2 regions of the Marinithermus hydrothermalis DSM 14884 genome follow, and region 2 is predicted to be linked to the other one. Evidence: riboswitches for the same ligand, from Rfam matches in the RefSeq annotation. Region 2 holds a riboswitch; the other holds the start of a gene.
The links. A riboswitch is a leader RNA that binds a small molecule or an ion and turns the genes downstream of it on or off. The one in region 2 is predicted to bind thiamine pyrophosphate.
Positions count from the first base shown of each region.

Region 1: linked by a shared signal. The riboswitch ahead of thiE (thiamine phosphate synthase) and the one ahead of MARKY_RS01145 (thiamine ABC transporter substrate-binding protein) in region 2 are both predicted to bind thiamine pyrophosphate.

Region 1 covers NC_015387.1:1,734,951-1,746,236, reverse strand. The annotation lists gene MARKY_RS08800 (hypothetical protein) at 1-202, shown strand, start outside; gene MARKY_RS11450 (ABC transporter substrate-binding protein) at 284-1,234, opposite strand; gene MARKY_RS08790 (ABC transporter ATP-binding protein) at 1,227-1,973, opposite strand; gene MARKY_RS08785 (ABC transporter permease) at 1,974-2,729, opposite strand; gene thiD (bifunctional hydroxymethylpyrimidine kinase/phosphomethylpyrimidine kinase) at 2,775-3,551, opposite strand; gene thiC (phosphomethylpyrimidine synthase ThiC) at 3,548-4,870, opposite strand; gene MARKY_RS08770 (NAD(P)/FAD-dependent oxidoreductase) at 4,881-5,852, opposite strand; gene MARKY_RS08765 (thiazole synthase) at 5,849-6,643, opposite strand; gene thiS (sulfur carrier protein ThiS) at 6,649-6,843, opposite strand; gene thiE (thiamine phosphate synthase) at 6,824-7,453, opposite strand; TPP riboswitch at 7,530-7,639, opposite strand; gene MARKY_RS08750 (hypothetical protein) at 7,803-8,597, shown strand; gene MARKY_RS08745 (lipid-A-disaccharide synthase-related protein) at 8,600-9,781, opposite strand; gene truA (tRNA pseudouridine(38-40) synthase TruA) at 9,766-10,515, opposite strand; gene MARKY_RS08735 (hypothetical protein) at 10,545-10,883, opposite strand; gene MARKY_RS08730 (ferritin-like domain-containing protein) at 11,073-11,286, shown strand, end outside.
Region 2 covers NC_015387.1:216,990-228,275, forward strand. The annotation lists gene MARKY_RS01140 (4-(cytidine 5'-diphospho)-2-C-methyl-D-erythritol kinase) at 1-738, shown strand, start outside; TPP riboswitch at 785-892, shown strand; gene MARKY_RS01145 (thiamine ABC transporter substrate-binding protein) at 918-1,961, shown strand; gene MARKY_RS01150 (ABC transporter permease) at 1,971-3,524, shown strand; gene MARKY_RS01155 (ABC transporter ATP-binding protein) at 3,574-4,491, shown strand; gene MARKY_RS01160 (thiamine diphosphokinase) at 4,488-5,114, shown strand; gene MARKY_RS01165 (hypothetical protein) at 5,105-5,593, opposite strand; gene MARKY_RS01170 (hypothetical protein) at 5,634-5,870, shown strand; gene MARKY_RS01175 (C39 family peptidase) at 5,925-7,040, shown strand; gene MARKY_RS11355 (hypothetical protein) at 7,060-7,701, opposite strand; gene MARKY_RS01185 (hypothetical protein) at 7,817-8,038, opposite strand; gene MARKY_RS01190 (arginase family protein) at 8,167-9,084, opposite strand; gene guaB (IMP dehydrogenase) at 9,280-10,749, opposite strand; gene MARKY_RS01200 (hypothetical protein) at 10,784-11,047, opposite strand; gene MARKY_RS01205 (M28 family peptidase) at 11,185-11,286, shown strand, end outside.

The sequences.
Region 1 (11,286 bases), 750 kb from region 2:
AGTCACCCGCATGGAGGACGAGTCCCCGGCACCGGACCCGTGCGTGGAGGCGTTCAACCAGTTGGTGGGCGCGGTCGCCGCGTACGAGGCTGCAGGAGGGCATCGGGACGAGCTCGAGCTGGGCGCGGAGCGCGACGCGGTCTACCGCCAGCTGGAGAGCCGGCGGGCCTTGGAGCGTTGGGAGGACGAGGGAGGGGCTTAAGTACCCCACTGTGGCGGATGCTCCGGTGGATGCCCTAAAAGCGTGGCACAAGCGCTTTGGCGAGCGGGTGCTGGAGCTCCGTTACGGCTCGAGGCTGAGGTCCACCACCTCGGTGATGGGGCGCACCTTGGGGATGTACCCGAGCGTTTTGAGCATCTGGGCTACGGCCTCCATCTGGCGGAGGGCGGCCTCACTCACCCCGAAGCCGTAGCGGATGCGCCGGCGGGCCTGGGCGATGACCGTGACGCCGTCCACGGGGCCGTGGGGGGTCTGAACGCCTTGGGGGAAGTAGGTCTGAGCGAGGAGGCGGTTTACCGCGTCGGCTTGGGTTTCGGAGAGTGTAGCGGCCTTCTTGTGGGCTTGAAGCAGGGCGCGGAGGAGTCCGGGGCGTTCCGCGATGACCCGTTCGGTAGTGGCGAGGACCGGGCCGGTGGACTCGGGCCAGGCTTGGTTGATGTCGTAGACCTCGACGAGGTCGAGCTGGAGCCGGGCGATGGTAGTCCAGGGCTCGAGCATGACCGCGGCCTCGAGCTGGCCGGTGGCGAGTCCCGGCACCAGGTTGGGGGCTTTGGTGTGGATGAGGGTGAGGTCGCTTGTTTTGAGTCCGGCTTCCTTTAGGACCTGGCCGCGGAAGAGCACGTCGGGCATGCTGCCTTTGGGGAGGACGCCGACGCGCCGGCCGGCGAGGTCCTGGGGGGTTTGGATGCCGCTGTCCGCGCGGGCGAGAACGACCAGGTCGAAGTTCGCGGCTTTGCTCAGGATCTTGATCGGCGCGCCGCGCACCGCCCAGAGGTAGGCGGGGGCGAACCCGACGTAGACCGCGTCCAACTGGCCGGCGATCAGGGCTTGCATCATGGTGGGGCCGTCGCCGAAGGGGGTGAGTTCCACCTCGAGGCCAGCCTCCTCGTAGAGCCCGAAGGCGTCGGCGACGAGGGGGAGGGCTGCGGGTAGGACGTTCACGTAGCCGACGCGGGCGGTGGGTTGGGCGAGGGCGAGGCCGGCGAGTAGGGAGAGGAGCATCAGCTTACGCATGGGGCACCTCCGTTTGGACGCCGAGCAGGGCGAGGATTTCTCGTTTGAGTTCGGCGAGCCGGGGGGCACCGCGTGCCCGTGGTCTTGGGAGCGGCACGGGGACTTCCGCGAGGATCCGGGCGGGGCGCGGGGAGAGGACCACGACCCGGTCCGCGAGGAAGAGGGCTTCCTCCACGTCGTGGGTGACGAGGAGGACCGTGGGGCGGCGGGATTCCCAGAGGGTGACGAGCTCCTCCTGGAGTTTGAGCCGTGTGAGGGCATCGAGGGCACCGAAGGGCTCGTCGAGGAGGAGCACCTGGGGGTTCAGGATGAGCGCCCGGGCGAGGGCCGCACGCTGGCGCATGCCGCCGGAGACCTGGTGGGGGTAGTAGTGCTCGAAGCCCGCGAGGTGGACGCGGTCGAGCCAGGTGCGGGCTTGCTCGAGGGCTGCACGTTTGGGAACTCCGCACACCTCCAGGCCGAAGGCCACGTTGCGCTCCAGGGTGAGCCAGGGGAAGAGGGCCTCTTCCTGGAAGACCAGGATGCGCTGGGGGGACGGGCCGGTCACCGGCAGGCCCCCTACGGTGATCCGGCCCGAGCTGGGGGGTTCGAGGCCGGCGATGAGCCGGAGCAGGGTGGATTTCCCGCAGCCTGAGGGCCCGACGAGGGCGGTGAAAGTCTCGGCTTCTGTGCTGAGCGTGATGGGACCTAGGGCGTGGAGGTTCCCGTAGGTTTGGGTGACGCGCTCGAGCTGGATCATCTAGGCGTACCTCCAGCGCAACAGCTTGCGTTTGGCGAGGGTGAAGAGGCCGTTGTCGATGGCTGCGGAGAGCAGACCGATCGTGGTGATGCCGAGCAGGACCCGCGCCATGTCCCCGACCTGAGCGGCTGTGGCGATGGACCAGCCGAGGCCTACGTTGGTGCCGCCGAACATCTCCGCGGCGATCAGGGCGCGCCAGGCGTTGCCGAAGCCGGCCTGGGCGCCGGCGAGGAGGGTGGGGAGGGAGGCGGGCAGGTAGACCCGGAGGGCCAGGTGGTGGGGGCGAGCTCCCAGGTTGCGGGCGGCGGCGATGTGGACCCAGCGCATCTGTTCCACGGCGGCTATGGCGTTGATGGCGATGGGGAAGAGCGCGGCCAGCGTGATCACCCATAGGATCGCCCGGTCGCCGAAGCCGAGGATCAGGATCAGGAGGGGAAGGTAGGCGATGGGAGGCACGGCCTGGAGGATGGAGAGGAGGGCGCGGGCGTAGGCGCGGAAGATAGGCAGGATGCTGGCGAGAAGCCCGATCGTGACGCCGCTTCCCAAGGCCAAGGCGAATCCCGCCCCCAGCCGCAGGAGGGAGCGCCCTACCGAGGCGATGAACTCGGGGTCCTGTGCGGCGGTGGGCAGGGCGCGGAGCACCGCTTCCGGGGGGGGAAGCAGGTAGGCGGGAAGGGCGAGCGCGGCGAGTTTCCAGGCCAGGAGTAGGCTTCCGACAGCGGCAAGGAAGGGGCCGGAGCGGCGCAACCTACCCATGAGTGTATCTGTATCACGGGTATATGATCCCGTCAAGGGAGCGGGTCACGCCCAGTGGTTCAAGGGCCCCTGTCCCCGCCCAAGCCCCGGCGCCTCCCGGATCGCGCGGGTCACGAAGGCCTTGGCCTCCCGTACGGCCTCGAGCAGCCCCCGCCCCTGAGCGAGGAGGGCCGTGATGGCCGCGGCGTAGGTGCACCCCGTCCCGTGGGTGTGGGGGGTGGGATGGCGCGGGGCGGCGAGGCGGTGGAGCCGCCCGCCTTCCGCGAGGTAGTCCACCGCCTCCGCCTCCTCCAGGTGGCCTCCCTTGAGGAGCACGGCCCTAGGGCCGAGCTCGAGGAGAGCCAACGCGGCCTCGCGCATCTCCGCTTCGGTGCGGATCGGGCGGCCGAGAAGGGCCTGCGCCTCGTGCAGGTTGGGGGTGACGAGGGCGGCCTGAGGGAGGAGCTGAGCTTTTAGGACCTGGAGGGCCGCCTCGGCGAGGAGGGGCGGTCCGTGCGTCGCCGCCATCACCGGGTCGACCACCAGGGGGCGCACCCCGTACCGCTGGATTGCCCAGGCGACCGCTTCCACGACCTCCGCCGACCCTAAAGCGCCGGTCTTGGCCGCATCGGTGCCCAGGTCGGTCGCGACCGCGGCGATCTGGGCGACCACCAGCTCCGGCGGCAAGGGGTGGAGGGCCTGGATGCCCAGGGTGTTCTGCGCGGTGACGAGGGTGAGGGCGCTCGTGCCGTACACCCCGAAGCGGTGGAAGACCTTGAGGTCGGCCTGAACCCCGGCCCCGCCCCCGGAGTCCGAACCGGCGATGGTGAGGGCCCGCCTCACCCCGGGCGCACCTCGAGCTCGACGAGGCCTTGGCTGCGTTGCCCGCGCAGCACGGCCTCCACGAGGTTCATGGGGCAGTAGGGACCGCACATGCTGCAGGCCTTGGTCTTCGTGCCGCGGGCCTCGTAGATGCGGCGGGCCGCCTCGGGGTAGAGGGCGAGCTGGAACTGCGTTTCCCAGTCGAGCCGGTAGCGCGCCTCGGACATGCGGCGGTTGCGCTCGAGGTCCGGCCGACGGCCCCGCGCCACGTCCGCGATGTGCGCGGCGAGCTTGAAGGCGATCACGCCTTCCCGGACGTGCTCGGGCGTGGGGAGGCCCAGGTGCTCCGCGGGGGTTAGGTAGCAGAGCATGTCCGCCCCGTACCAGCCCGCGACCGCCCCGCCGATCGCGCCGACGATGTGGTCGAAGCCCGCGCCGGTGTCGATCGGCAGCATGCCCAGGATGTAGAAGGGCGCGTGGTTCGTGAGTTTTTTCTGGATCTGGACGTTGGTCTGGATCTCGTTGAGGGGGATGTGGCCGGGACCCTCCACCATGGCCTGCACGCCCGCTTGGCGGGCCCGTTCGACGAGTTCACCGATGATGAGGAGCTCCTGGATCTGGGGGCGGTCGGTGCTGTCCGCGAGGGAGCCCGGGCGGAGCCCGTCCCCCAGAGAGAGGGTCATGTCGTAGGTGCGGGCGATCTCGAGGAGGTCGTCGAACCGCGCGTAGAGGGGGTTCTCCTGGGCGTTCTGGAGCATCCAGGCCGCCATCAGCCCGCCGCCGCGTGACACGATCCCGGTCACGCGCTCGGCGTTGCGGTAGCGCTCCAGGGTGGCGAGCGTGACCCCGGCGTGCACGGTGATGTAGTCCACGCCGGCCCGGCCGTGCGCCTCGATGGTTTCGAACAGCTCGTCCGCGCTCATGTCGAAGAAGTTCTTCCGCGCCGCGGCCTTGAACTCCGCCTCGTAGATGGGCACGGTGCCGAGCGGGACCGTGGCGACCTCGAGGATGCGCGCGCGGATCGCGGCGAGGTCCCCGCCGGTGGAGAGGTCCATCACCGTGTCCGCGCCAGCCTCGATCGCGACGCGGGCTTTCTCCACCTCCTCCTCAGGGTTCACGTAGTCGTAGGAGGTGCCGAGGTTGGCGTTGACCTTGACGCGCATCCCCTCACCGATCGCGGTGAAGCGGGTGAGGGTGGTGTGGTTGGGGTTCGCGGGGATCACGACGCGCCCCGCGGCGACGAGCTCCCGGACCGTTTCGGGCTCGAGGCCCTCCTGTTCGGCGACGTACGCCATCTGCTCTGTGATGCGACCTTGTTTCGCGGCTTCCAGTTGGGTCATGGTCTGCTCCTTAAGGGATGGGGTGGGGTTTTGGGCCTAGGATGCGTTGGGTGAGGATGCGGGCCGTGGCCGGGGCGAGGAGCACCCCGTTGCGCCCGTGCCCGACCGCGGCCCAGACGCGGGGCTCGACGGGGCCGACCCAGGGGCGTTCGGCGGCCGGCCGGTGTCCCGCGTACACCTCTCGTAAGGGGGCGGTCTCCAGCCAGGGAAAGGTCTCGTGCGCGTAGTCCGCGAGCCAGCGGAGGCCCCAGAGGTTCGCGCTCCGGCCCCAGCCTTCGCGGCTCGTGGCCCCGACGTACACGCCGAGCGCGCGGGGCAGGAGGTACCCTTCCCCCACGAAGGCCGGGGTGTTGGGGGCGCGGCCCGCGAGGAGGAGGGCCTCGCCCCTTAAGGGCCGGACGGGCAGGCCGAACCGGGCCGACCAGGCGCCCGCGGCGAGGACGAGCTGCTCGGCGCGTAGCACCTCCCGCTCCAGATAGACGCGCACCCCGTCCACGGCGGCGTCGTACCCTCGGGCTTCGGCGGGGAGGATCCGGCCGCCCAGGCGCTCGAGGGCGGTGCGGGCCGCGTGCACGAGCGCCTGGGGGTCCACCTGCCCGCCGGGGTACTGCCGTCCGCCCCGCGCCCCCCGCACCCGGTCGAGGGGGGCGGGCAGGGGTTCGAGGGGGGCGAGGGCCTCGGCCTCGGCGTCCGAGCGGGCCACGACCCAGGTGCCCTCCAGAACCAGGGGCACCCGCACCCCGCTCGTCTCCTCCAGGGCGCGCACCAGCGCGGGGTAGCGCTCGAGGCTTTCCTCCGCCCAGGCGAGCAGCTCCCCGGAGAGCCCCTCGGCGTGCGGGGCGAGCATGCCCGCCGAGGCGCGCCAGGCCGCGCCGGGCTTGTCGGGCTCGAGGAGGGTGACCATCAGGCCCGCCCGTTGGAGGGCGTAGGCCACGAGGCTGCCGATCGCGCCTCCGCCGACGACGGCGACCTCGGTCCTCACGTGGGGGCCTCCGGTTGGGGGAGGGGGATCCCCGCGGTGGGGGAGGAGGGGCTCGCGGTGGCACGGGGGGGCATGGGGCCCGCGAGGTAGGCGGCCCGCCCGGCCTCGACGGCCTGGCGGAACGCGGCGGCCATGGCCACGGGGTCTTTGGCTTCGGCGATCGCGGTGTTCACGAGGACCGCGTCCGCGCCGAGCTCCATGGCCTCGGCGGCGTGGGAGGGCAGGCCCAACCCGGCGTCCACGACGACGGGGGCCGGGCGTTCCTTGGTGAGGATCTCGATGAAGGCCCGGCCCTTGAGCCCCCAGCCCGAACCGATGGGCGCGCCGAGCGGCATGACCGTGGCGGTACCGAGGGCCGCGAGTTTTTGGGCGAGGACGGGGTCGGGACCGATGTAGGGCAGTACGGTGAACCCCGCTTCCAGGAGCTCCTGGGCCGCGCGGTAGGTCTCGAGGGGGTCCGGCAGGAGGTACGTGGGGTCCGGGATCACCTCGAGCTTCACCCAGTTTGTGCCGGTGAGGGCGCGGGCGAGCTTGGCGATGCGCACGGCTTCCTCGGCGGTCCGGGCTCCCGCGGTGTTGGGGAGGAGGTGGTAGCGCGAGAGGTCCAGGGCCTCCAGCAGCCCCACGTGCCCCGGCGCGCCGAGTTCTACGCGGCGGATCGCGACGGTCACGATCTCGGCGCCGCTGGCCTCGAGGGCCTCGCGCATCACGCCGAAGTCCTTGAACTTGCCGGTGCCGAGCATCAAGCGGCTGTTAAAGGGCTTGCCGGCGATGACGAGGGGGTCGGGCATACGGGTCATCCTCCTTGCATGAGCGTGACGATCTCGACCTCGTCCCCGTCCGCGAGGGGGGTGTCGGGGAGTTCCCCGCGCGGGTAGACCTCGCCGTTCACGAGGACCGCGACCTGTTCAGGGTCGAGGCCGAACGCCTCGAGGAGTTCCGTTAGGGTCTGGCCCGCGGCGGGCACGGGCTTACCGTTCACGCGCACCATCCAGCACCTCCCGAAACCGCGCCGCGGCCCGCTCGGGGTCCGGGGCGTCCAGGATCGCGCGCACCACCGCGACCCGCCGCGCGCCGGCCTCGAGGACCTCAGGGAGGTTCTCGAGGGTGATCCCGCCGATCGCGTACCAGACCGCATCGGCCGGCAGGTGACGGGCCGCCCAGCGGACGTACTCGAGGCCCGCGGCCGGACGGCCGGGTTTGGTGGGGGTTGGCCAGACGGGGCCGATGGAGAGGTAGTCCACGCCTTCCTCGAGGGCGTTTCGGGCCTCTTCAGGGCGGTGGGTGCTGCGCCCGATCCGCCCGCTGAAGAAGCGCCGGGCCTCGTGGGGCGTGAGGTCCCCTTGACCGAGATGCACCCCGTCGGCTTCGGCGAGGGCGGCGAGGTCCGGCCGGTCGTTGAGGAAGAAGGGGACCCCGTACCGCCGGGCGAGGGGGCGGATGCGCCGGGCGAGGCCGAGGTAGGCTTGGGCTTCGGCGTCCTTGACCCGGAGCTGGAGGACCTCCACCCCGCCGGCCAGGGCGGCTTCGACGCGCGCGGTGAACTCTGCGGCGTCCCAGTGCGGCCTGGGGGTGGCTACCAGGTACAGCCGTCCCAACAAGTTCTCACCTCCCAGACCGGCGGAAGGTCTGGGAGGCGGGGCTCCCATGAATGAACGAGTTGTGAAAGGGGTGATGAACGTTTGCGCATGGCTTCCCTCCGCCGGTATTACCCGGATCAGGTTCCAAGGGTTCCTGGGAAACACCCAGGTCTCAGCCCCTCGATTGGAGCACCCCTAGCCTGTCAGGGTTTACGCTACCCCCTCTTGGCGCTCGGGGTCAAGTCCGTGTGGCCGGGGGCCTTCTCCTCGGGAGCGCTTAGGGGATTGGGCCGCGCTCTTCGCCCTTGGGTACGTGGCTTACGCGCGTGAAGCGGTGGACCGGCCGGAAGGGGCGGGTAGAGTAGGGGGGATGCGCCGGCTTGCGTGCGCCTTAGGGGTACTCCTTTCGCTGGCCTGGGCTCGCCCCGAGGCGGAGGTCGTGTTTCGCTGGGACCAAACCGCGGCCTCCCCGGGCGTGCCGAGCCTCAGCGTGGCCCTCGAGGACACCTGGGTCCACGGCGGCATCCAAGGGGCGTACCGCGCGGTGGCCCGGGTGCGCTTCGGGCTGGAGGCGTGGCTGGAGGAAGGGTTCGTGAACCTCCCCTTAGGCGAGGCCCGGCTGGAGCTAGGCAAGGCCCCGTTTATCCCCGAGCCGCGCTTCTCCGCGCGCCCCGCGGTCTGGGGCGCGGCGCTGCGCTACTACCCCCGGCACGACGTGACGCTCCAAGCCCTCCTCCTCGAGAGCGCTCCCCACGCCCTCTTCGGGGCGGAGTGGCGGACGGGTGCGTGGCGCGTGGGGGGGTACGCGCACCCGGCGGGCGGGCTGGCCTTCGCGGAGCGCCGCGGGCGGGGGTGGGGCGTGTACGGCGTGGCGGGCGTACGGCAGGGGGAGGTCCTGCCGGGGTTCGGGCTCCGAGGGCGCTGGTCGGGGGTTGAGTACCGGCTGGAGTGGAGGCTCGAGGCGGGGGTGTGGGGCCAGGCAGAGGCGCGACTGGCGCGGGGAGTGCACCTCGAGGCGCACGGGCGCTGGTGGCCGGGGCGCGTGGGGACGGTGGGGGTCGCGGGACGCTGGGGGGCGGACGGTGCGCAGGTGGGCGCGGGGGTGGATCTGCTCCTCGAGCCGGGGTTCGCGTGGCGGGTGTTCGTGGAGGTGCGGGGACGCTAGGCCTAGCCCACCGTGGTGCTGAGGTCCTCCGCGATGCGCTGCGCGCCGCCGGGGGGGCCCATGCGCTCGCGCCCGGCGGCCTGGGCTCGGCGGTAGCGGTCGGGGTGCTCGAGAAGGGCCCGGGCCGCCTCAGCGAGGGCCTTGGGGTCGGGCGGGACGAGGGTGAGCGCCTCCCCGAGCAGCCGCTGCTGGGCCCGCGCGAAACCTGGGGTGTACTGCGGGCCTGGGGTGGGGAAGGCGATGAGGGGAATCCCGTACCCCGCGGCCTGCTCTGCTGCGGTGCCCGCGGTGGCGAAGGCCAGGCGGCTTTGCAGCTCGAGCAGCGTGCGGAACGCGCCTTGGGTGAGGTAGGCTTTTCTCCCGCTCGTGTGCGTGAGGACGTGCGTCACCCCGCAGGGGTTGGGGGTGGGGCGGACGCGCCAATCGGGGAGGGCGAGGCCGGAGAGCGGGAGACCGGCCCAGGCGATCACGGGGGTTAGGGGGAGGTGGAGGGCGGCCTCGAGCATCAAGGGCAGCGAGAAGTACGCGTCCTTCCGCGAGCCGGGTAGGAGGAGGAGGTACGGCTCGGGCGCGTCCACCGGGGCGCGGCCTTCCACCGCGTCCATCATGGGGTTTCCCAGGTAGCGCGCGTGATGGATGCCGAGGCGGTGCAGGTGGGTTTCGGTGGCGGCGTCCCGGGGGTAGACGCGCCGCGCGCGGCGCATCAATTTGCGTTCGGGCCAGATGAAGCCGTTCACGCTGACGCGGTGCAGCTCCTGCCAGGGCTTTAGCCCCTCCTGGTAGTAGACCGAGACCAGCGGCTGGACGTGGTAAAAGGGCGGTTTGCCGAAGCGGGTGCCGACCCACAGGGCGTACACGTCCCCCACGATCAGGTCCCCCACGATCAGGGTGGCGCTGGCCGTGCGGGCGGCCTCGTGGAGCGCGCGGTACTGCGCCCGGCTCATCGCGAACCAGCCGGCCTTGAGGTCCTTGAGGAACACCCGGAGGTTGAGGTGCACGAACCCGCCGGAGGGCATCTCGCGCCGGGGGCCCAGTACGGGAAACCCGGCCTGCGCGTAGGCCCGGCCCTGCCCCACCAGGGGCAGCGCCACGACCTCCCACCCGAGGGCGGTCAGCGCCCGTCCGATCGCGGTGCCGATCGCGTCTTCCCCGTGCCCGTTCGAAACGATCACGATCCGTTCCACGGCGCGTACCCCGCGGCGACGAAGTACAACCCTTGGGGTGGGGCGCTGGGGCCCGCGTCCTTGCGTTCCCCGTGGGCTAGAAGCCACGCTATCACGTCCGGGTCGCGCTTGCCCAGCCCTACTTCTACGAGCGTGCCCACCATGGCCCGCACCTGGCCCCGGAGGAACCCGTTCCCGACCAGGTCGATCACGATCTCCTCACCGCACCGCTCGAGCCGCGCGCGGTAGAGGGTGCGCACGGTCCCCCGCCGCTCCTGGGTGGCGAAGGCCTTGAAGTCGTGCTCGCCGAGAAAGTGCGCGAGGCCTTGCTGCATGGCGTTCGCGTCGAGCGGCTTGGGCACCCACCAGGTGCGCTCGCGCGCCAGGGCGCTGGGCATCTGCCGGTTCAGGATGCGGTAGCGGTAGCGCCGCCAGTGGCAGCTGTAGCGGGCGTGGAAGCCGGGAGGGGCGGCTTCCGCGGCCAGGGCGCGCACGTCGGGGGGGAGAAGGCGGTTCAGGGCGTAAGGGATCTTCTCGGGGGGGATGCGGTCCTCGGTGTCGTAGTGCACCACCATGCCCAGGGCGTGTACCCCCGCGTCGGTACGGCCGGCTGCGACCACCTTGGGAACGGCCCCGGGGATCTGTGCGAGGGCGCTTTCCAGTTCGGCTTGAACGGTGCGCTCGCCTTTGGCTTGGCGTTGGAAACCGGCGAAGCGGGTGCCGTCATACTCCAGCGTGAGCTTGATGCGCCGCATCGGTCCTACTCTAACGCGCCGCTGGCGGGCTAGGGCCGTTCCGCTTCGGTGGTTTTGGGGGTGGGCTGTTCGAGCTCGAGCCAAAGACGCGCGAGGTGGGAGAGGATGACGTAGCTGGCGCGAACGGCTTCTTCCGCGCTGCAAGCGCCGAGTTCGAACCCTTCCGCGAGGCGCGCGAGGCGCGCGCGGCTTTCGGCGACGGCGTGCGTGGCGCGGAGCTTGGCGTAAAACCGGTTTTGCCGGGCCTCGAGGGTGGGGGCGGGGGTGCGCCAGCGCGGGTGTTGCTGGATGCGGGCAATGAGGCGCTCGGCCTCGGCCAGGGCCCGGTCGAGTTCCGTGGGGGGAGGGGTGGATTCGTGCGGCATCATAGCTCAGCGACGGTACGGGCGATAGCGTTCCGGTACGAGTGTATCCGCGCCGTGCGCGAATGTCAAGTAGATTGCTCGGGTTTCTCTGGTTTCGGGGAATCGTGACACGGAGCGTGGCGCTGGGGAAAAACAGACCCTAGCCTGAGGTTCAGGCCGCATCAACAGCGCGGCCTGGTGGGGGGTGTGGCGATGGCGGTCAAGACCGGACAGCAGAAGTCGGCGCTCATTGAAGGCTTGCGGACGGACCTGGTGCACGAGTGCCAGGCCGTCACCATGTACCTCACGTACGCGGCGGGGGTGAAGGGCATCCACCGCAACCACCTGGCGGAGTTCTTCGAGGAGGAGATCGCGGACGAGCTGAAGCACGCCAAGTACCTGGCGCGCAAGATCGTCGCGCTGGGGG
Region 2 (11,286 bases):
AGCGTCGCGGACCGGGTCGCCCTCGAGCCCCGCCCCGACGGCATCCGCCTCGAGGTGCGCGGCCGGTCCCTCCCCACGGGCTCTGCGAACCTCGCCTACCGCGCGGCCCAGGCCTACCTCGAGGCCGCCGGGCACCCGGGCGGCGTGCGGATCGTGCTGGAAAAACACCTCCCGATCGCGGCGGGGCTTGGGGGCGGCTCGGCGGACGCCGCGGCGGTGCTCCGGGGCCTTGCGGCGCTGTACCCGGCGGGGGTGGCCCTCGAGCCAATCGCGCGCGCGCTCGGCGCGGACGTGCCCTTCCTCCTCCGGGGCGGGCTCGCCGAGGGGCGCGGGGTGGGGGAGCGGCTTGTGTGGCTCGAGCCCTTGGAGGCGCACCTCGTCCTCGTGAACCCCGGGGTGCCGGTGGCCGCGGCGGAGGCGTACCGTCACCTGCGGCCGGAGGAGTGGGGGGAGGCCCTACCGGTCGCGGCGGTGCGGGCGGCGCTTCTGGCTGGGGAGGCGCCCCCGTACTTCAACAGCCTCGAGGCCCCCGTCTTCCGGCGCTACCCGGAGGTGGCCCGCTTGAAGGCCGCGCTTGTACGGCGGGGCTTGCGGGGCGTGTTGATGAGCGGCTCGGGCTCGACGGTCTTCGGATTGGCCCGGGACGCGGAGGAGGCCCGGTGGTTCGCGGCGCGGCTCGAGGCGGACTTCCCAGGGTTCTGGGTGCGCGCGGCGCGGCTTGTGGTGCCCAGCCCGTAACGGAGCCGCGCGCTCTTTTCGCTGTAGGGGGCGTGGCGTATACTCGTAGCGTCACCGGGGGTGCTCCCCTAGGGGGGCTGAGAAGGCCGACCGGCCTAACCCTTGGAACCTGAACCGGGTAATGCCGGCGTAGGGAAGGTGACGGCGCCTTCCCCTTCCGGTGACGGAAAGGGGGTATTATGCTGCGAACCCTACTGCTCGCACTCACGCTCTTCCTGGGTACGGCCTTTGCGACCGAACTCACCGTACTCACCCACTCGAGCTTCAGCCTGGACGAGGCCCTGATCCAGCAGTTCCAGGAGGAAACCGGGATTCAGGTGCGCTTCATCGAGGGCGGCGACGCGGGCGAGACCCTCAACAAAGCGATCCTCTCCAAGGGCGCCCCGATCGCCGACGTGATCTACGGGTTCGACAACACCTTCCTCTCCCGCGCCTTGGAGGCGGGCATCCTCGAGCCGTACGTCTCCCCGGAGATCCGGAACCTCAAGAGCGAGTTCCTCCTCGACCCCACCTTCCACGCCATCCCTACTGATTTCGGGTACGTGGCGCTGAACTACGATAAGGCCGCGTTCGACGCGCTGCCCTTACCCCAGCGCTTCGAGGACCTGACCCGCCCCGAGTACGCCTCTCGGCTCGTGGTGGAGAATCCCGCGACCTCCAGCCCGGGCCTCGCGTTCCTGATCGCGACCGTCGCCGCGTTCGGGGAGGACGGGTACCTGGATTTCTGGGCCGGCCTCCGCGACGGCGGCGTCAAGGTAGCCCAAGGCTGGAGCGAGGCGTACTTCAGCGCCTTCACCCCCTACGGCGGGGACCGCCCCCTCGTGGTGAGCTACACCACGAGCCCCGCGGCCGAGGTTTACTTCTCCGAAGGCCGGTACACCACGCCCCCCACCGGGAACCTGCTCCTCCCCAAGAGCAGCTTCCTGCAGGTGGAGTTCATCGGGATCCTCAAAGGCACCAAGAACCGCGAGGCCGCGGAGCGCTTCATCGACTGGTTCCTCTCCAAACCCGTGCAGGAGAACATCCCCACCGAGATGTTCGTCTACCCGGTGCGGCGCGACGCCGAGCTCCCCGAGTTCTTCCGCTGGGCAGACGTGCCCCTCGAGCCCGCGCGGGTGGACCCCGAGGTCATCGCGCAAAACCGCGAGCGCTGGATCCGCGAGTGGACCCAGGTGGTGCTTCGCGGCGCGAGCCCGGACGAGGTCGAGGCCGCCCGACGGTAGCGTGACGCGATGCCCCGCTGGACCCCGCACCTTCTGGCCCTCCCCGTCGCGCTGTTCCTACTCTTTGCGCTGGGGTGGCCCCTGGTGCGGGTCCTGCATCTAGGCACGGGCTACGGCCTGCAAACCGCCCTCCAGGACCCCTACTACTGGGGGCGGCTCGTCTGGAGCCTCGAGTACGGGCTTGGCTCGAGCCTCCTGGTCCTGCTGCTCGCCGTGCCGCTCGCGTACGCCTTCCGCTACGCCTTTCCCGGCCGGGACCTCCTCCTGGCCTTCGCGACCGTGCCGTTCGTGCTGCCCACGATCGTGGTGGCCATGGGGTTCCTGGCCCTGGTCGGGCCCCGGGGCGTGCTCGGGGTGGACCTTTCCGGCACCCCCTGGGCGTTGTACTGGGGCGCGGTGTTCTACAACCTGGGCCTGGTCCTGCGCATGCTCGTGGGGGTCCTCGCGCGGGTGGGGGAGGGGCTGGAGGCGGCCGCGCGGGTCCTGGGCGCGGGGGCCGTGCGGGCCTTCCTCCGGGCGAGCCTGCCCCTCCTCGCGGGGGCGATGCTCGCGGGGGGCGGCCTGACCTTCGTGTACACCTTCGCGAGCTTCGGGCTGCCCCTCCTCCTGGGCGGGCCCCGGTACGCCACCCTCGAGGTGGAGATCTACACCCTTCTCGCCTACCAGCTGGCCTTCTCCGAGGCTGCGGCGTTGATCCTGCTTCAGCTCGCGGTCACGGCCCTGGTGAGCCTGGGGTACCTGTGGGCCCAGGAGCGGCTCGCGGTGGATTTCCGCGCGGTGCGGGCCGCGCGACCCTTGAGTGGCTGGAAGCGCTGGGGCGTGGCAAGTGTGGTCTGGGTGTTCTTCCTCGCGCTGTACGCCCCGATGCTCGCCCTCCTCGCGAAGAGTTTCGTGGAGCCGGAGGGGCTAGGGTTCGGGAACTACCTGCGTCTGCTCGAGCCGAAGGCCGGCCTGTTCGTGCCGTCGCTCGGCCTCGCCCTCGGAAACACCCTGCGCTGGGCGGCCCTCGCGCTGCTTGTGGTGCTGCCCGTGGGGTTCCTCTACGCTTACGCGGTGTGGAAAGGCGCCCGCTGGCTGGACCTGGTGGGGTTCGTGCCCCTACTCGTGAGCCCCGTCAGCCTAGGGGTGGGGTACCTCCTCGCGTACCCGGAGCTGCGCGGCTCGGTCGCGCTGCTCGTGACGGCCTACGCCCTCCTCGCCTACCCTCTCCTCGCGCGCGCCCTACTGCCCGCGATGCGCGGGATTCCTCCCGGCCTGCTCGAGGCGGCCGCCACGCTCGGCGCGCGGCCCTGGCGGCGTTTCCTTAGGGTCGAGCTACCCCTGCTTCGGCCCGCGCTGGCCTCCGGCACGGCCCTCGCGCTCGCCGCGGTGGTGGGGGAGTTCGGCGCGACCCTCGTGCTCACGCGGCCCGAATGGGCCACGATGGTCGTCGCGATCTACGAACGGCTCGGCAAGCCCGGCGCGGCTAACTTCGGGGAGGCCCTTGCCCTTGCGGTGCTGCTCGCTCTGCTCTCCGCGGGGCTCTTCCTCCTCGTGGACCGCGGCCGGGGCCGGGTGGGGTGAAGCCGTGCTGACGCTGGAAGGGATCGAGAAACGCTACGACGACGGGTTCATGGTTCGGGTGGACCTCGAGGTGCGCCGTGGCGAGACCCTGGCGCTCCTCGGCCCCTCGGGGAGCGGCAAGACCACCGTGCTGCGCCTCATCGCGGGGCTGGAACGCCCCGACGCGGGCCGGGTCCTCCTCGCCAGCCGGGAGGTCACGCGCCTTCCCCCGGAACGCCGCGGCCTCGGGTTCGTCTTCCAGGACTACGCCCTCTTCCCGCACCTCTCGGTCCGGGACAACCTGGCCTTCGGCCTGGTGGAGCGCCGCTGGCCCCGGGAGCGCATCCAAGCACGGGTCGCGGCCCTGCTCGAGCTCGTCCACCTCGAGCCCCACGCCCACAAGCGCCCCCAACAGCTTTCCGGCGGGGAGCAGCAACGCGTGGCCCTCGCCCGCGCCCTCGCGCCCGAGCCCGAGGTGCTTTTGCTGGACGAACCCCTGGGCGCGCTGGACCAGCGGTTGCGGGAAGGGTTGCTCCTCGAGCTGCGCCGCCTCCTGCGCCACAGCCAGGTCACCGCGGTGGTGGTGACCCACGACCAGACCGAAGCCTTCGCGCTCGCGGACCGCGTCGCGGTGATGCGCGCGGGTCGCGTGGTGCAGCAGGGCACTCCGGAAGCGCTTTATAATCGACCCAAGGACACCTGGACGGCCCGGTTTCTGGGGCACAAGAACGTCCTCGAGCCCCGCGAGGCTCGCGCGGTGGGGCTCGAGCCGCGCCCGCACGTCCTGCTTCCGGGCGGGGTGGTGCTGGGGCGGGGCGACCGAAGGATGCGCGTGACCGAACGCCTGTTCCTGGGTGGACGGGTCGGGCTTTGGCTCGAGGACCGCGCGGTGCGCCTGTACTGGGAGGGCACGAACCCCGGCGTGCACGAAGGGGCGGAGGTGCGGGTGCAGGTGGTGCGCGAGCGGGCGGTGGAGGTGGCTCCGTGAGCTGGACCTGGGTGCTCCTCGGGGGGGAGCTCGAGGTGAACGCGCGCCTGAAGCGCGAAGCTCAGGCGGCCGAGCGCGTCATTGCGGCCGACGCCGGCATCCGGCACGCGGAAGCTTTGGGCGTGACGGTGGATTTGTGGGTGGGGGATTTCGACTCCGCTCCCCCCGCCCTCATGGCGCGGTACGCGCGCGTCCCCCGCGAGGCCTTCCCCCCGGATAAGGACAAGACCGACGGGGAGCTCGCGATCCTCGCCGCGCTAGCGCGCGGCGCGCGCCGCATCGTGCTCGCGGGCGCCCTGGGCGGGGAGATGGACCACGCCGCCGCGCACCTCCTGCTCGCCGTGCGCCTCGCGGAGGAGGGCGTGGCGGTACGCCTCACGCGCGGGCGCGAGGAGGCCTACCCCCTCGTGCCCGGCCGGCTGGCCCTCGAGCTCACCCCCGGCACGCGCTTGAGCGTCCTGCCCCTCACGGACCTCGAGGGCCTCACGATACGCGGGGCCCGCTGGCCGCTCGAGCGCGCCCGGGTCCCGTTCGCCTCCACCTGGGTTCTCCGCAACGAGGCCCGCGGAGCGGTGACGCTTGAGCTGACGCAGGGACGGGCCGTGGTCTTCGTTTACTCGTAGACCGGGTGGAAGGCGTCGAGGAATAAGCCGAGCCGCTGCCCAAGCCCCTCCTGCTCCTCCAGGATGGCCTCGAACGTCCCGGGGTCCATGGCGCGCGGCAGGCGCAACCACCCCAGGTAGTACCGGCCCGCAAGGCCCGGTTCCAGCAACCGCCGCCGCTCGCTCGGCGTGAGCAGCTGCTCGAACGCTTCCGGCGAGCTTAACAACGGCGGCGCGGCGGGGGGAAGGTGGTGCAGGAAGGCCTCGAGCGCCTCGGGGTTGGACCAAAACCCGTAGTGTAGCAGCTCGCTCAGCGTGTCTAGACGCTTGAGCAGCGCCGGCGTACCGTGCCCCTCTACGAGGCGCGCGGCCAAACGATTGCGCTCCAAGCGCAACCCAGCGTACCCGGCAAGGGAGAGGAGCGGCCTCCGCGGGAGCCCTAGCGCCCGGCGTAACCGGTAGGCCATCACGTAATCCTGGTACTCCCTGTAGGGGTCCACCCCCTTATTCTTGCCGGAGACCGGCGGATAAGATGATGGCATGGATACCAAAGGCTGGGTCCTCGAGGCGGTGCGGAAGCTGGGGTGGGCCACGGAGAAGGAGATCCAGCGCTACCTGGACGAGGAGGGCGAGCCCTTGAGCCGCAAGGAGCTACGCGACGCGCTGGACGCCCTCGCGGCCGAGGGGAAGCTCGAACAAAAAAACGACCTGTACCGGATCGCCGCCCTCCGCAAGGCGCGCGAAGCCTTCGAGCGCTTGTTCGAGGACCCCGAGTAAAGAATGTCGGGCAGCCCCTACCCTCGCCCGCGACGAAAGGGTAGGTAAAAGCGTATGCGACGCGCCTGGCTCCTTCTCTGGATCGCGGGCGGCGCGGCGGGATTGTGGTGGGCGGGGAACGGGACGGAACCCCCCACCGCGCCCGCCCCGGCCCCCGCGCAAGAACCCACCCCGCCCGTCATTCGAGTCAAGGCCGAGGCCCCCACCCCGCCCCCGGAGCGCGCGGCGGTGCTCGAGCCCGAACCCCTCCCACTCCGGGTGCGGCTCGAGGGGGTACCTCACGAGTACCAGCGCCTCAACAACTGCGGTCCGGCTACCTTGGGCATGCTCCTCAGTTACTGGGGCCTCCCGACCAACCAGTACGAGATCGCGCCAATCCTCAAGCCCTACGCGCCCGACCGGAACGTCAGCCCCCACGAACTCGCCGCGTACGCGCGCGCGCAAGGCTTCCAAGCGCACGTGGGCGTCGCGGGCACCCCGGACCTGCTGAAGCGCCTACTGGCGAAAGGGTACCCGGTCATCGCGCACACCTGGTTCGTGACCGAGGACGGCGGCATGGGGCATTACCGCCTCCTCTTCGGGTACGACGAAACAGCCGGGGTGTTCTACGCGCAGGACTCGTTCTACGGCCCGAACCAGCGGCTCGAGTACACGCGGTTCGTTGAGCACTGGCGGGTCTTTAACCACACCTACCTGGTGGTGTACCCTCCCGAGCGCCGGGCGGAGATCGAAGCGATTCTGGGGCCGTACCGGGACGCGGCGTGGATGTGGCGAAAAGCCCTGGAAACCGCTGAGCGGGAGGTGGCCGCGCGGCCGGAGGACGCCTTCGCGTGGTTCAACCTGGGCACTAGCGCCCTCGCGCTAGGGGACGCCGAACGCGCCGCGGAAGCCTACGACCGCGCCCGCGCCATCGGCCTGCCCGCGCGCATACTCTGGTACCAGTTCGGTCCCTTCGAGGCGTACTACCGCGTGGGGCGGTACACCGACGTGGGCAACCTGGTAGCGGAACAACTCGAGCGCGTACGGGACATCGAGGAATGGTACTACTGGCGGGGAAAGGCCCGCGTCGCGGTGGGTAACCTCACGGGGGCCCGGCAGGACTTCCAGACCGCCCTCGAGTACAACCCGGGATTCACAGCGGCTCGGGAGGCGCTCGAGCGCCTCCCGTAGCTCCGCCGCGTCGCGCGGGTTACTCGTCGTCGCTGCTGTCCTCCTCCTCGTCGTGGTTGTCGTCCCCGGCGTTGGTGCCGTGGTCGTCCTCGTCCTCGACCTCGCCGCTGCTCGGCCCGCGGTTCCGGCCGTGGTCGTCCTCCTCAACCTCCGCAGCGTCCTCCGTCTCCTCAGCGTGCTCGTTTTCCTCTTCAACCTCACCGCCACCCGGCCCGGGGTTGTGCTCGTGCTCCTCCTCGACCGCTTCGTGGCTCCGCTCGTGCTCCTCCTCGATTTCCTCCGCTTCCTCGGCTTCTACGGGAGCCTCGTCCCGCAGCTCGTCCAGCGCGTCCGCGAGCACCTCGACAACCCCAGGGTCCGTGATGACCTCCGACAAAGCCTGCGCGTGCGCGATCGCCGCGCGGTAGGCCTCGAGGAGGGCAGGGTCCTCGCTGGCTTCGTAAGCCTCGAGCAGGTTGCTCGCGTAGTACGCCCACAGCAAGGCTTGCGTGGCCGGGTCCGCCACGGACTGGATGAACTCCGGGGTCAGGTCGAACACGTACGAGCTCGGTAGATGCGCTGCGAGCTCGGCCCGAACCTCGGCCAGGGTGTCGCTCTCGTTCCCGTGCGCGTACCCGAGTACCGCTAGACTAGCCAGCGCTGCGATCAGCGTTTTCCGCATGTTCATCACCCCAGGAACCAGTGTGGGGTGCGTTCCTTAATCAGGCCTTAAGAGCCTAGGAGACAGGGGTTCGCGCTTTCAGGAACGAGAACGAGCCGTACCTGATGAAGCGGGGTTACTCGGGCGTGCGGTCGCGCTTGCGGGAGTCTTTGATCAGGCTGTACGCCAGGAAGCCAGCGGCGGTGAAGGCGAGCACGGCAAGCCCCACCCCCACCCAGACCAGTACCTTGAACACTCCGCGCTCCACCTCAGGGTCCGCGACCAGGTTCTGGGTTTGGGTGTGGCCCGCGAAGGCCCACCCGACGAACAAGGGGGTCCAATGCACGAGGCGCTTCATGCCGGTCCTTATCTTAACGCAGGTGTTTCGAGGCGGGGGTGAACGGGCGCGTGCAGTCCCCACCGCGCCGGAGGGTTGGGTGGTGCGGGGGCAGGCCCTCGGGATGCGCTGGGGTCGCGAGGGCCCGGTTACCCCCACCAGAGCGCCACGGCTTCGGCGAGCAGCCGCGCCCCCACGAGGGCGGTGCGGCCCGTGGGGTCCAGGTTCGGGGCGAGCTCGGTAAGGTCGAGCCCCACCAGCTCGTTGTGCGCGATTACGTGCGCCACGACCCGCATCGCCTCCCCGTAGGTGAGGCCCTCCACCTCGGGGCTCCCCGTGCCTGGAGCGAGGGCGGGGTCGAGCGCGTCGATATCGAAGCTGAGGTAGACCCGCTTGCCGCGCGGGAGGCGCTGAAGGGTGGCCTCGAGGTCCGCTTTGACCTGGCGGGCGAAGACGAGCGTGTGCCCGCGGGCCCGGGCGGCCTCGAAGGCCTCGCGACTCGCGCGCAACCCCCGGAGGCCCACCACGGTGATGTGCTTGAGGCCGGGGACCGCCTCGACCGCGCGGCGGAACGGGGAGGAGTTCGCGTAGCGCGTGCCGTTCCGGGCGTCGGTGTAATCGAGGTGCGCGTCGATCTGCACCACGTACAGCTCCTCCAGGTCGTCGTAGGCCCGCAGCACGGGGTAGGTGATCGTGTGGTCCCCCCCTACGAAGACCGGGAGCCGCACGCGGCCGCGCAAGGCGCGGGCGGCCTCGGTGATGCGGCGGAAGGTCTCCGCGTACTCGAGCTGCGCGGGGTCCACGTCCCCCGCGTCCACGAGGCGCGCGCCTTGGAGGCGGTGCGCGTTGGTTTCCGGGTCGTAGTACCCTTCAGGGCCGGGCGCGTACCGTCCCGAAGCTTCCCGGAGGGCGTTCGGCGCGAAGCGCGCGCCGGGACGGTACCCCACCCCGAAGTCGTACGGCAAGCCTAAAAACCCCACGTCGGCCTCCCAGGTTTCGGTGAGCGGCTTGTGGGGGGCTTTGAGGAAGGTGGCCGGTCCGGTGAAGGGCAGCTCGGTGTGGCGCATGCTACCGTTAGTCTAACGAAGACGCGGCGTTTCTACGTGGTGAAGCGCCTCGCCGGCCTTGAGGCAGCGTGTTGCGGGCTGGTAAGCCCGAGCCCGGTGCGGGGCTACGCGCCCCATCGCGGGATCCCCCGCCGCGGAAACCGCCGCGGCGGGGGACCCAAAGGACGGCTGAGTGCAGGCGCTCGACCCGGGCGCTTAGCGCGAGTAGTTCGGGGCTTCCTTCGTGATCCGCACGTCGTGCGGGTGGCTTTCGATCAGGCCGGCCATCGTGATGCGGATCAGGCGCGCTTTTTCGCGCAGTTCCTCGATCGTGGCGCACCCGGTGTACCCCATGGCCGCCCGCAGGCCGCCTACGATCTGGTAGATCACGTCCCCGACCGGGCCCTTGTACGGCACCATGCCCTCGATGCCTTCCGGCACGAGCTTCTTGGCTTCGGACTGGAAGTACCGGTCCGAGGAGCCCCGTTGCATCGCGCCTAGGGAGCCCATGCCGCGGTAGCTCTTGTAGCGGCGGCCGTCCTTGAGGACCTCCTCGCCTGGGGCTTCCTCGGTGCCCGCGAGCATCGAGCCGAGCATCACGGTGTGCGCTCCGGCAGCGATGGCCTTGGCTACGTCCCCAGTGTACTTGATGCCGCCGTCCGCGATCACCGGGACGTCCGTGCCTTCCAGGCCCCGCACGGCCTCCATGATCGCGGTGATTTGCGGCACGCCCACGCCCGTCACGACGCGGGTCGTGCAGATCGATCCGGGGCCGATCCCGACCTTGACCGCGTCCGCGCCGCGTTCCGCGAGGGCCCGCGCGCCGTGCGCGGTCGCGACGTTCCCCGCGATGACGTCCACCCGGTCCCCAAACGCCTCCTTCAGCTGCACCAGCGCGTCCAGGATGCCCTGGGAGTGCCCGTGCGCCGAGTCCAGGACCAGCGCGTCCACCCCGGCCTCCACCAGGGCGGCGGCGCGTTCCATGAGGTCGCTCGAGGCGCCCACCGCGGCCGCGACGAGCAGCCGGCCTTGGGGGTCCTTGGCGGCGTTGGGGAACTGCCGGCGCTTGACGATGTCCTTGAGGGTGAGGAGGCCCTTGAGCTTGCCGGACTCGTCCACCAGGGGGAGTTTTTCGATCTTGTGCTGGCGCAGGATCTCCTCGGCGTCGTCCAGGGTGGTGCCCACGGGCGCGGTGACGAGCCGCTCCCGGGGGGTCATGACCTCGGTCACGGGGCGGTTGAGGTCCGTCTCGAAGCGGATGTCGCGGTTCGTGACGAGGCCCAGGAGCGTGCCGTACAGGTCCACCACCGGCAGCCCGCCGATCTTGTACTCGGCCATGAGGCGCTCCGCGTCCTCCAGGGTCGCGGTGGGCGGCAGCGTGATCGGGTCCGTGATCATGCCGGCCTCGCTGCGCTTGACCTTGCGCACCATGGCCGCCTGCTCCTCGATAGAGAGGTTCTTGTGCAGCACCCCGATCCCGCCCTCGCGGGCGACGGCGATGGCCATGCGGGCCTCGGTCACGGTGTCCATCGCCGCGGATAGGATGGGGATGTTCAGCTCCAGCCGCCGCGTGAGCCGGGTGCGGGTCGAGACCTCCCGAGGTAGGACGGTGGAGTGGTCGGGGAGCAACAGCACGTCATCGAAGGTCAGGCCTTCCCCCACGATTTTGCGCGAGTAATCCAGCATATTGCCCTTGATTATACCCGTTGAAGGGATGGGTTTACAGCTTGGGGGGCGGGGGCCGGAACTCGCGCATCAACCAGCGGTAGGCCAGAACGTACCCCAGGGTGTACACCGCGATCTGCGCCCAGAAGTTCTGGAAGACGTCCAGGCCGAAGCCCACCGCCACCCCCATCAAAAGCCCCAGGCCCATGATGAGCACGAACGTCTTGAGGAACAGGCGCAGCAGCTTGCCCAGCGTGGGTTTGCGGGCTTCCTCGAGCTGGCGCCGGTACAGTTTCTTCAACCGTTTCTTCTTGCCCACGCCGCCAGTTTACCGTAGGGCTTCTCCCGGGGCGCGGGGGATCTCGGTGAGCGTGACCATGGGGCTTCGGGGGGGCGGGTTGGGGAGAGGCCAAGGCCTCAGGGTGGGGCTGCGCCTGATGCAGAGTAGTTTGAGCGATGATCTTTCGGGCGCGCCTACCTGGGGGTTGGGGCGTCCCGCCCTATACTGGGGGCGTGTACCGGTTGATCGAGGCGCTCGTGGCGCTGCCGCACCGGGGC